2 regions of the Pseudoxanthomonas sp. CCNWLY206-1 genome follow, and region 2 is predicted to be linked to the other one. Evidence: predicted binding sites of a transcription regulator. Region 2 holds the regulator's gene; the other holds the start of a gene.
What was found. Region 2 encodes FliA, which starts transcription of late flagellar genes. Its sites were predicted from a motif close to TAAAGTTTNNCNNNCNNNGGCCGATAA; they were not measured.

Region 1: a site for FliA is predicted at 4,236-4,262, ahead of AADW18_RS17890 (methyl-accepting chemotaxis protein). Genes of this name have one in related genera too.

What each region holds. Positions count from the first base shown of each region.
Region 1 covers NZ_JBDKXI010000009.1:2,001-8,013, forward strand. Annotated here, with positions in the region: gene AADW18_RS17870 (methyl-accepting chemotaxis protein) at 1-1,137, shown strand, start outside; gene AADW18_RS17875 (CheR family methyltransferase) at 1,427-2,338, shown strand; gene cheD (chemoreceptor glutamine deamidase CheD) at 2,378-2,980, shown strand; gene AADW18_RS17885 (chemotaxis response regulator protein-glutamate methylesterase) at 3,015-4,082, shown strand; gene AADW18_RS17890 (methyl-accepting chemotaxis protein) at 4,292-5,482, shown strand; gene AADW18_RS17895 (histidine kinase) at 5,780-6,013, shown strand, end outside.
Region 2 covers NZ_JBDKXI010000010.1:9,493-15,505, reverse strand. Annotated here, with positions in the region: gene flhF (flagellar biosynthesis protein FlhF) at 1-627, shown strand, start outside; partial or broken gene AADW18_RS19175 (MinD/ParA family protein) at 683-1,495, shown strand; gene AADW18_RS19170 (RNA polymerase sigma factor FliA) at 1,492-2,241, shown strand; gene AADW18_RS19165 (chemotaxis response regulator CheY) at 2,532-2,912, shown strand; gene AADW18_RS19160 (protein phosphatase CheZ) at 2,912-3,523, shown strand; gene AADW18_RS19155 (chemotaxis protein CheA) at 3,699-5,540, shown strand; gene AADW18_RS19150 (flagellar motor protein) at 5,726-6,013, shown strand, end outside.

The DNA of each region.
Region 1 (6,013 bases), on a different contig from region 2:
ATGGCCGCCGCGGCCGGCGATTTCTCCGTGCGCGGCGATGTGTCGCAATACCAGTACGACTTCCGCGACATGGTCGAGGGCGTCAACCAGTTGATGGAAACCACCGACGAAAACCTGGCCGAGGCTTCCCGTCTGTTGCAAGCCATCGCTCGCGGCGACCTGACCGCGCGCATGGACGGTGATTTCCATGGCGTGTTCGCCCGCATGCGCGACGACGCCAATGCCACCGTGGCTCAGCTGACCGACATCGTCGGCCGCATCCAGGGTGCGTCGGTCTCCATCAACACCGCCGCCGGCGAAATCGCTTCCGGCAACACCGACCTGTCCCGCCGCACCGAACAACAAGCCGCCAACCTGGAAGAAACCGCCGCCTCGATGGAGGAACTGACCTCCACCGTGCGCCAGAACGCTGAATCCGCTCGTCAGGCCAACCAGCTGGCGATCGGCGCCGCTGGCGTCGCCTCGCAAGGGGGCGAAGTGGTCGGCCAGGTGGTCGTGACCATGCGCGAGATCGAGCAGTCCTCCAAGAAGATCGCCGAGATCATCTCGGTCATCGACGGCATTGCCTTCCAGACCAACATCCTGGCTTTGAACGCCGCCGTGGAAGCGGCGCGGGCCGGCGAACAGGGCCGCGGCTTTGCCGTGGTCGCCTCGGAAGTACGCACGCTGGCGCAACGCAGCGCCAATGCGGCCAAGGAGATCAAGGGCCTGATCGAGAACTCGGTGGACAAGGTCGCCGACGGTTCGGCACTGGTGAACAAGGCCGGTCAGACCATGGGCGAGATCGTCGCTTCGGTACAGCGCGTCACCGACATCATGGCCGAGATCAGCGCCGCTTCGCAGGAGCAAAGCGCCGGCATCGAGCAGGTCAACCAGACCATCACCCAGATGGACGAAACGACCCAGCAGAACGCCGCGTTGGTGGAAGAAGCCTCGGCCGCGGCACGCAGCATGGAAGAACAAGCGGCCGAACTGGCGCAGACCGTATCCGTGTTCCAGCTGGCGCACGCGCCGGTCGCGGCAGCCGCCAAGCCGGCAGCTACTTCGCACAAGCCTGCCGCAGCCAAGGCACCGGCCAAGCTCAAGCCCGTGGCCGAGCCTGCACTGGCTGATGGCGACGATTGGCAGGAGTTCTGAGGTACGACGGGAGTACACGTTTTTCCTTCTCCCTCCGGGGTGAAGACATGCGGCCTACGAGCCATTGGCTCGTGCATGTCTGAACGCCCTGCGTACTACGCAGGGCCGGGGTGTGAAGCAAGGTGGCGCGCAGCGACGGATGAGGGAATGGCGTGTCAGCTTGTAGCGAATTCGATGGCGAGTCATTGCCATTCCCTCATCCGCCCTCCGGGCACCTTCTCCCGGAGGGAGAAGGAAACGGCCTCCCCGCCACTGCTACCAGCTAGCAATCCCGTAATTAGAGATCCCGATGTCCGTCACTTCCCGCAGTACAACACCGGCTTTGCCTACACGACGGACTCCGCCCACCTCACCGGCCAGCGATGAACATCGCGCCGCCGGTGAACGTGAGTTCGAATTCGGCGATCGCGATTTTCGCCGCGTCTGCGACCTGATTCGCGAACGTGCCGGCATCGCACTGACCGACGGCAAGCGCGACATGGTCTACGGACGGCTGTCGCGACGATTGCGCGCGTTGGGCCTGCGCAGTTTCCGCGAGTACCTGGATCAGTTGGAGCATGACGGCGGCGACGAATGGCAGGCGTTCACCAACGCGCTGACCACCAACCTGACCTCGTTCTTTCGTGAACCGCACCATTTCGACAAGTTGCGCGAAGAGCTGCACGGCCGCATCAACAATGGTCCGTTGAAACTGTGGTCCTGTGCCTCGTCAACGGGTGAGGAACCCTATTCGATGGCGATCACCGCCTGTGAGGCCTACGGCACGCTCAATCCACCGGTGCGCATCCTCGCTACCGACGTCGACACCCAGGTGCTGGCCACCGGCGAGCGCGGCGTCTATCCGCTGGAACGGATCGCCAGCCTGAGCGAAAACCTTCGCCGCCGCTATTTCCAGCGCGGCACCGGACCGAATGCTGGTTTCTGCCGGGTCAATCAGGCGCTGCGCAACCTGATCGATTTCCGCCAGCTCAATCTGCTGACGCCGCGCTACGACGTGAGTGGTCCGTTCGATGCGGTGTTCTGCCGTAACGTCATGATCTATTTCGACAAGCCCACCCAGCGCGGCATCCTGTCGCGTCTGGTGCCGCACCTGGCCGACGATGGGCTGCTCTACACCGGCCACTCGGAAAATTACCTCCACGCCAGCGACATCATCCAGCCGTGCGGCCGCACGCTGTACCGCCGCGCGGCACGCGCATGAGGACGATCCCATGAGCGTGCTCAAAATGAGCGTGACCCTATGAAAGCTGCTTCCGCGCTCGCCGAAACCGACAGCGTTCTGCGCTATCACGACGCGCGCTTCCAGACGCCTGCCGCCAAGCTGCTGCCCACGCAGTACTTGGTAGTAGATAGCGACATGGCGCTGGTGACGGTATTGGGATCCTGCGTGGCGGCTTGCGTGCGCGATCCGCTGCTCAAGCTGGGTGGCATGAATCACTTCATGTTGCCCGATGGCCAGGTCGGCGATGGTGCGCCCGCACGCTACGGCAGCTACGCAATGGAACTGCTGATCAACGACCTGCTCAAGCGCGGTGCCGCGCGCAACCGGTTGGAAGCCAAGGTTTTCGGTGGCGGCAACGTATTGAAAGGCTTTACCAGCAATCCGGTGGGCACGCGCAACGCTGAGTTCGTCCGCCAGTACCTGGATGCCGAACGCATTCCGGTGGTGGCCGAAGACCTGCGCGGCATCCACCCTCGCAAAGTGTGGTTTTTCCCGCGTACCGGACGCGTGGTGGTCCAACGCATGCCGCACGCCCACGACGCCGAAATTCTGGCGACGGAATCGGCGATCCGTGCACGTCTGTCTAAAGCCCCGGTCACCGGCGGCGTGGAGTTGTTCTGATGGAGCTGTTCTCATGAACCTGGCGTCCAGCAATATGCGCTGCAAAGTATTGATCGTCGACGACTCCGCCGTAGTGCGGCAGTTGCTGACCGAGATCCTCTCGGCCGATCCGGGCATCGAGGTAGTCGGTTCCGCCGCCGATCCGTTGCTGGCGCGCGAGAAGATCAAACGCCTGAATCCCGACGTGATCACGTTGGATGTGGAAATGCCGCGGATGGACGGGCTGGCGTTCCTGGAAAACCTGATGCGATTGCATCCACTGCCGGTGGTGATGATTTCGTCGCTGACCGAACGCGGAGCCGATACCACGCTGCAGGCGTTGTCGTTGGGCGCGGTGGATTTCATTTCCAAGCCCAAGCTCGACGTCGCCAACGGTTTGCAAAGCTATGCCGATGAAATCGTGTCCAAGGTGAAAGCCGCCGCACGCGCCAAGGTGCGCCCGCTGGCGCGGATGAACGCACCCAGGCATAGCGTGGACGCGGTGCTACCCGCCATGCCCGCGGCGTCTTCGCCACGTTTTCGCACCACCGACCGCCTGATCGCGATCGGCGCATCCGCTGGCGGTACCGAAGCATTGCGAGTGGTACTGGAACAAATGCCGGCCGATGCCCCGGCCATCGTGATGACCCAACACATTCCCGCCGGTTTCAGCCGCGCGTTCGCCGATCGTCTGGACCGCCATTCCGCGATGGCCGTGCGTGAAGCCACTGAAGGCGAAGCCATCCTGCCTGGTCACGCGTATCTGCCACCCGGCGGCCGTCACTTGAGCGTGATCCGAGATGGCGCCCGCTGGCGTTGCCGTATCGAAGATGGTCCGGCGGTCAACCGGCATAAACCCGCGGTGGACGTGCTGTTCCGTTCCGTCGCACGCAGTGCCGGGGCGAATGCCATAGGGGCCATCCTGACCGGCATGGGCGACGACGGCGCCCGCGGCCTATTGGAAATCGCCCAGGCCGGGGCACCGACGCTGGTCCAGGACGAAGCCACCAGCGTGGTCTGGGGCATGCCCGGCGCCGCCGTGCGCCTGGGTGCCACGCAGGAAGTCCTGCCGCTGGAACGCATCGCCGAGCGCCTGCTGCAAATGGCGGCGCAGGCGACTTGACAAGGGACATTCTCCTTGTGGGAGTGGTGCCGGCATGCCGGCACCGGTGAGTCGCGACCGGAAACATCAACGTCGCGACTCACGTCGCTCCCACAAGGAAACAGTAAGTCGCTCCAATTCGAACGCGATGTCCTGTTCATCTGATTTCGCGCCTAAAGACAACAACCCTGCGGCCGATACCACAGGTGAGCTTCATAAGAGAACACCCAATGTATTCGCGCATTCTGGTTCGTCTGGCGGCACCCTTCATCCTGACCCTGTTGTTCCCTGTCGCGGTCGCGTCCGATTGGCCGGCGCCGATGCGCTGGGCCATCCTGACCACCATGACATTGGCATGGTTGATCTTCGCGTTCCTGTCGGTATGGAGCGCGCATCACCCCTCGGCCGAACAGGCCAAGGTGATCCGCGAACAGGATTCGTTACTGACGGATCTGCGCCGCTTCGTCAACAACGAGATCGAAGGTTCGCGCCATGAGATCGACCGCGCTCGCGAACTGATCCGCGAGGCCGTCAACGGCCTGGGCCAGAGCTTCGACGCAATGAGCCGCAAGTCGCGCGAGCAGAGCTCGGTGGTGTCGCGCATCGTCGATCGCAATGGCGATGGCGACCGTGCCGGCGTGGACGTGGCGCGTTTCGCGCAGAACGCCAGCCAGCGCATGGAACAGCTGGTGGAAGCACTGGAACAGGTCAGCGGCCAGAGCACCACCACCGTGCACCACATCGATGAGATGGCGCAGCACCTGGACGGCATCTTCTCGTTGCTGGAAGACGTCAAATCGATCGCCGACCAGACCAACCTGCTGGCACTGAACGCTGCTATCGAGGCTGCTCGCGCAGGCGAAGCCGGCCGCGGTTTCGCGGTAGTGGCCGACGAAGTGCGCAACCTGTCCGAGCGCTCTACCGCCTTCAACGAACAGATCCGCAAGCTGGCGCACAGTTCCAAGGAATCCATCTCCAAGGTCCGCGACACGGTTTCGCACATGGCTTCGCGCGATCTGGACCGTTCCCGCGAAGCGCGCGGCGAAGCGGCGAACATGCTGAACCAGGTCGCGGCCATCAACGCCTCGCTGGGCGACGGCATGCGCGAAATATCGCAGTGCGGCCACGCCATCGATGCCAGCGTCGCCGAAGCGGTTCGCGCCTTGCAGTTCGAAGATATCGCCACGCAATCGCTGGGCAGCGCGGTAACTCATCTGGACCGCCTGACCGCCATCAACCGCGAAGCGGTCGCACTGCAAGAACTGCTGAACCGCAGCGGCGGCACCGTGGATCACGAACTGCTGTCCGCATTGCGCCATGTCGGCAACCGCCTGCGCGACCAGCGCGGCGAATGGGAACGCCCGCCGCACAAGCCCGTCGCACAACAGAACATGGGTGCAGGTACGGTCGAGTTGTTCTGACGGTACCGGGGCCGGGGCAGCCGCGGGGGCGGCTGCCCCGGCCTTTTTTGTTGCCCTGTTTTGTCCTTGTATTTTTTGCCTTTATGTTTTTGCCCTTAATGTTTTTGCCCTTGTAGGAGCGGCGTCCCGCCGCGAGCTTTTGCTGTCAGATAGCGATAGCAGCGAAGAGCTCGCGGCGGGACGCCGCTCCCACAACAGCAAAGACCGCCCCCGGCAAACCACATCGTCTACGTTTCACGCGTCGTCTGGCTTGGCTGGCATACTGAGACCGCCTGCCCGCGAGACGACTGCTCCACGATGACTTCGCCGTTGCCTGGAACTCCATCCTCTTCCCCTGGACTGCCCTCGCCGGACGGATCCCTGCACGAGTTGGAATGGCACGTCTGCCTGCGCCAACTATCCATACTGCACGAAGCCGACCGCCACACCGCCGCTCGGGCACTGCACAACCAGATCGGCCAGGCGGTATCCGCCATCAAGATGTCGGCCCACCTGACCCTGGATGAAGCCGACGCGACCCAGCGCCGTGAA
Region 2 (6,013 bases):
GGCGGCGTTGTCGCGCTGGTGGGTCCCACCGGCGCCGGCAAGACCACCACCATCGCCAAGCTGGCTGCCGCTTTCGCCGCCAAGCACAACGCTCGCGACGTAGCGCTGGTCACCACCGACACCATCCGTGTCGGCGGTCGCGAACAATTGCACAGCTACGGGCGGCAACTGGGCATCGCCGTGCACGAGGCGGACAGCGACGTCAGCCTGGCGCAAACGCTGGAACGCCTGCGCGACTACAAACTTGTCTTGATCGATACCGCAGGCCTGGGCCAGCGCGACAAGAACCTGGTCGGACAGCTCAACTGGCTGCGCTCGACCGGCACGGTGCACACCTTGCTGGTGCTGCCCGCCAATTCCCATTTCGGCGACCTGGACGAAGTGGTACGCCGCTTCAGCGGCGCCAACCCGCAAGGCGTGGTGCTGACCAAGCTGGACGAAACCGGCCGCCTTGGCAGTGCGCTTTCGGTGGTCGTCGACCATCAAATGCCGATGACCTGGGTCACCGACGGTCAACGTGTGCCGCAAGACCTGCATCGCGCCAACAGCGCGCATCTGGTGTTGCGACTGGATCAACTCAGAAGAGAAGCGGAGCAACCCGTGACGGAAGCCAGCCATGTCGCCTGACCACTTGCTGCAAACCAATCCACGCAGCACGCCACCCATCGCCGGCGCGTTCCATCCGGTTCGGGTGATCGCCGTCACCGGCGGCAAGGGCGGCGTTGGCAAGACCAACGTATCGGTGAACCTGGCGGTGTCACTGGCCGAACTCGGCAAGCGCACCCTGCTGATGGACGCCGACCTGGGTCTGGCGAACGTCGACGTGCTGCTGGGCTTGTCGCCCAAATTCACCCTGGCCGATCTGGTCGCCGGCCGCTGCACGCTGGAAGACGTGGTGGTCGAGGGACCCGACGGGTTGATGATCGTCCCGGCCTCGTCGGGATTCCGGCACATGGCGGAACTGCAACCGGCCGAACACGTTGGCTTGGTCAACGTCTTCTCGGAATTGCAACGCGCCCTGGATGTGATGGTGGTGGACACCGCCGCTGGCATTACCGACAGCGTGCTGACGTTCTGCCAGGCAGCACAGGACACCGTGGTGGTCGTGTGCGACGAACCGGCTTCCATCACCGATGCCTATGCGCTCATCAAGGTGTTGTCGCGCGAACGCGGCGTGGACCGCGTGCACGTCATCGCCAACATGGTGCGCGACCCCAACGAAGGACGGAAGCTGTACGAAAAACTGGCGCGCGTCTGCGAACGTTTCCTCGGCGACGTCGCCCTGCATTATCTGGGTGCCGTGCCTCAGGACGACTGGCTGCGCCGCGCCGTGCAGCGCCAGCAAGCGGTGGTCAAGGCCTACCCGGGCAGTCCCTCCGCACGCGCCATCAATGAAATCGCCCGCATGACCGCCCGCTGGCAGCCGCCCGCCGGCGCCCGCGGCAACGTGGAATTTTTCGTCGAGCGCATGATCAGCCGGGGCATCGCCGCATGAACACCGCCACCGCCCAATACAAAGCCGTGCAACGCAGCGCCGCCACCGATGCGGTGACGACGCACGCGGACCTGGTCCGCCGTATCGCGCATCATCTGGCGGCGCGATTGCCGGCCAGCGTGGAAGTGGACGACTTGATCCAGGCCGGCATGATCGGCCTGATCGAAGCCTCGCGCAGCTACGACGCCGAACAAGGCGCCTCGTTCGAAACCTACGCTTCGATCCGCATCCGCGGCTCCATGATCGATGAGATCCGTCGTGGCGACTGGGTTCCGCGCTCGGTGCACCGCCGCGCCCGTCAAGCGGCCGCCACCGTCCGCGAAATCGAACAGCGCACCGGCCGCGCCGCCATCGCCACCGAAGTGGCCGCGGCCATGGAAATCCCGCTGCCCGAATACCTGCGCCTGCTGGAAGACGCGGCGCGCGGCCAGGTACTGAGCCTGGAGTCGCACGTGGACGACCACGGCGAGCCGAACACCAGCAAGACCGGCGGTCCATCGCCACAGCATCTGTTGGAGCGCAGCGAGTTCCGTCAGTCACTGGTCAAGGCCATCGGCCAACTGCCCGAGCGCGAGCAGTTGGTACTGTCGATGTACTACGAGCAGGAATTGAACCTGAAGGAAATCGGCGCCGTACTCGGCGTCAGCGAATCACGCGTCTGCCAGATCCACGGCCAGGCCATGGTCCGCCTGCGTGGACGGCTGCAGGTGTTTGAAAGCGTGGATGCGGGGCTGGAAGACGAGTAAGGGTCGGCTGTGAGCGGAAAAGCTCTTGCTTTGCCTCCCCCTTTTTAAAAAAGGGGGGATGACCCGCCATTCGGCGGTTGAAAAGCACTTGAGGGGGATTTGCTTTTGCTTCGCGCCCTTGATCCTTGAAGAGCAAGAGCAAATCCCCCGTAGCCCCCTTTAAAAAAGGGGGCAAAGCGAAGCTCTTTCCGTTCCCTACTTCCCACCCTAAACATTCCCGCCCCTCGGCCGATAAACCCTCAAGACCAGCCTCAGCTTCACCGGAGCACTTCGTGACCGCTAACAAGAACATGCGCATCCTGATCGTGGACGATTTCTCGACGATGCGCCGCATCATCAAGAATCTGCTCAACGATCTGGGCTACACCAATACTTCCGAAGCCGAAGACGGCAACAGCGCCCTGACGGTCCTGGCGCAGGCCCCCTTCGATTTCGTGGTGACCGACTGGAACATGCCTGGCATGACCGGCATCGAGTTGTTGCGCGCCATCCGCGCGGATGATCGTTTCAAGGCGTTGCCGGTGTTGATGGTGACCGCCGAAGCCAAGCGCGAACAGATCATCGAAGCCGCACAGGCCGGCGTCAACGGCTACATCATCAAGCCATTCACCGCGCAAACGCTGGAAGAAAAGCTCGGCAAGATATTCGAGCGGCTGGGAGCGGCAGCCTGATGAACGCCCCTGCGGAAGTAACTGCCGCGCGCGGCGTGCTGGTGGAAAAACTCCAACATGCGCTCGATGCGCTGGAGCAAGGCGACGAAGCCGGCTGGCGGCGTGAACTGGATGCCATCGCCGCCTGGCGTACGCAGCCGATGATGCAGGGACTGGGCCGCCTGGCCCGCGAACTGGCGCAGACGCTGGGCGAACTGCCACCCGCTCACGGCAGCGAACTGGACGATGCCTGCGCACGCCTGGACCATGTCGTGGCCATGACCGAACAGGCCAGCCATAAGACACTGGACTTGGCCGAGCAATGCCGCGCGGTCGCCGATCAGCTGAAAGCCACACCGCTGAATCCCGACCAGACGCAGTTGGTCGACCAGATCCGCAACGGCCTGTCGGAAATGGCACTGGCCCAGAGCTACCAGGACCTCACCGGCCAGATCATCCGCCGCGTCGCCGGCATCGTTCGCCGTGTTCACGAGGGCTTCCACGCACTCGGCCTGCCGCCACCGGAAAAACCCAAGGGTTCAGATCTTGCCGGACCGGCCGTTGCTGGTCTGGACCGCAACGCGTTCTCGCAGGACGACGCGGATGATTTGTTGTCGGGGTTGGGGCTTTAAGGGCCGGGAACAGAGAAACGGGAATAGGGAATGGTGAAGAGCGGGTAATCCAACGTTCTCATCAGATCCTAAAGTCGTCATCCCAGCGAACGCTGGGATGACGAGCAAAAAACAATACACCGCACGGCACTGATCCAAAACACCCATCACCACCGGAATCTCCACCCTCTCCCTCATGTCCGCCGTCAGCCCCGAAATCGCCGCCGACTTCCTGATCGAAGCTCAGGAAATCCTGGATCGCCTGGGGGAACAGCTGGTCACGCTGGAACAGGACCCGAGCGACAGCCAGCAACTCAACGCGGTGTTCCGCGGCTTCCATACGCTGAAAGGCGGCGCCGGATTCCTGGCGATCCATGCCATGGTCAATCTGTGCCACGCCGCCGAAGAAGCGCTAGGCATCGTGCGTGCGGGCAAGGCGACGCTGGAGCCGCATCACTTCGACGCCGCACAGCAATCGCTGGATTATCTGCAGCGCATGCTGGACGCCGTGGCAGCGAGCGAAGAACCGCCGCATGCGCCAGCTTCGTTGATCGAGCAGTTCGATGTGCACGTGGCACCCGTGGCGAAAGCGATCGCAGCGCCCGCGCCCGCCGCCGGCGCGAACGACCTGATCGACGATGATGAATTCGAAGCATTGCTGGACCAGCTGCAGGGCAATGGCGGCAAGCCCGCGGCGCCGGTTGCGGCAACACGTCCTCCTTCCGGCGACCTGATCGACGACGACGAATTCGAAGCGCTGCTGGATCAGTTGCATGGCGGTGCCGCACCCGGCGCGCAAACAGCGGCCGCACCGCCTCCGCCCAGGCCAGCGGCACCGGCTGTGCCGAGTCCCACGGCCAAACCGGCAGCCCGCGTCACTGCCGAAGCCGAACAAACCATCCGCGTCGACACCAAGCGCCTGGATGCCATCGTCAACATGGTCGGCGAACTGGTGCTGTCGCGTAACCGCCTGAAAACCCTGCGCGCGCGTTTGCGCGACGAGGAACTGGATCGCGCTGTCAGCAGCCTGGACATTGCAACCGCGCGTCTGCAATCGGCGGTGATGCGGACACGCATGCAGCCGGTGGGAAAAGTTTTTTCACGCTTCCCCAAGGTGGCGCGCGACGTAGCGCGTACGCTGCATAAAGAAGTCGACCTGGAGCTGGTGGGCGCCGAAACCGAACTTGATCGCAATCTGGTGGAAGCGTTGGCCGATCCGCTGGTGCATCTGGTTCGCAATGCGATCGACCATGGCATAGAACTTCCCGACCTGCGCGAAAACGCGGGCAAGCCACGACAGGGCCACGTGCGCTTGTCGGCGCAGCAGGAAGGCGATTTCGTCACCATCGAAATCCGCGACGACGGTGCTGGCATCGACCCCGAGCGCCTGCGCGCAAAAGCACTGGAAAAAGGCCTGATCGATCCCGAAGCGGCGGCGCGTCTGTCGCACGACGAATGCCTGCAACTGGTTTTCCTGGCTGGCTTCTCCACCAAGGCGGAAGTCACCGACATTTCCGGCCGCGGTGTCGGCATGGACGTGGTGCAGTCGCGCATCCGCGAACTCAGCGGCCAGATCCAGATCCATTCGGTGCTGGGCCGCGGCAGCCGTTTCGTCATCCGCGTACCACTCACCCTGGCGATCCTGCCCACGTTGCTGGTGCAGGCAGGCGATCCCGTCTATGCGCTACCACTGGCGCGCGTGCTGGAGGTGTTGCATGCACCCGCCGCCAGCTTGCGCTGGTTCGACGGACAAGCCGTGCTGGATCGCCATAACACGACGCTGCCACTGGTCGACCTGCGCCGCTGGATGGGCGTGGACCCCGCCGTCACGCCCCTGTTGACCGTTGTCGTATTGCAGATGGGCGACCAGCGATTCGGCCTGATTGTCGATCAGGTGCGCGGGCGCGAGGAAGTGGTGATCAAACCGTTGCCGCGTGCTGTACGCGGCCTGCGCGGCTATGCCGGCGCCACGCTGATCGGCGATGGCCGCATGGCGCTGATCCTGGATGTGGATGGCTTGCGGGAAACGGCCGCCTAGCCGCACCGTTCGATGGTGTAGGAGCGGCGTCCCGCCGCGAGCTCTTCGCTTTTATCGCGATCTGACGGGAAGAGCTCGCGGCGGGACGCCGCTCCTACGTCGGTTGTTGGCGATCCATCACGGTTCGGCGTGATCAAACCATCCCATCGCTCAAGACTGAACCACAACCGCCGATACCTACGTACATGGATATCTTCAGCATCATCGGAATCATCCTGGCGCTGCTGGCGCTGGTGGGTGGCAGCATCTTGAAAGGTGCCGGCGTTTCGTCGCTGTGGTCATCGGCTGCATTCGTCATCGTGATCCTGGGAACCGTAGCGGCAATCATGGTTCACACGCCGCCAGCGGTGTTCAAACGCGCGGCGTCCATCGCCATGTGGGTATTCCGCCCGCCGACCAGCGATCGCGCATCGTTGATCAGCCAGATCGTCGAGTGGAGCAACATCGCACGCAAGCAGGGGCTGTTGGGATTG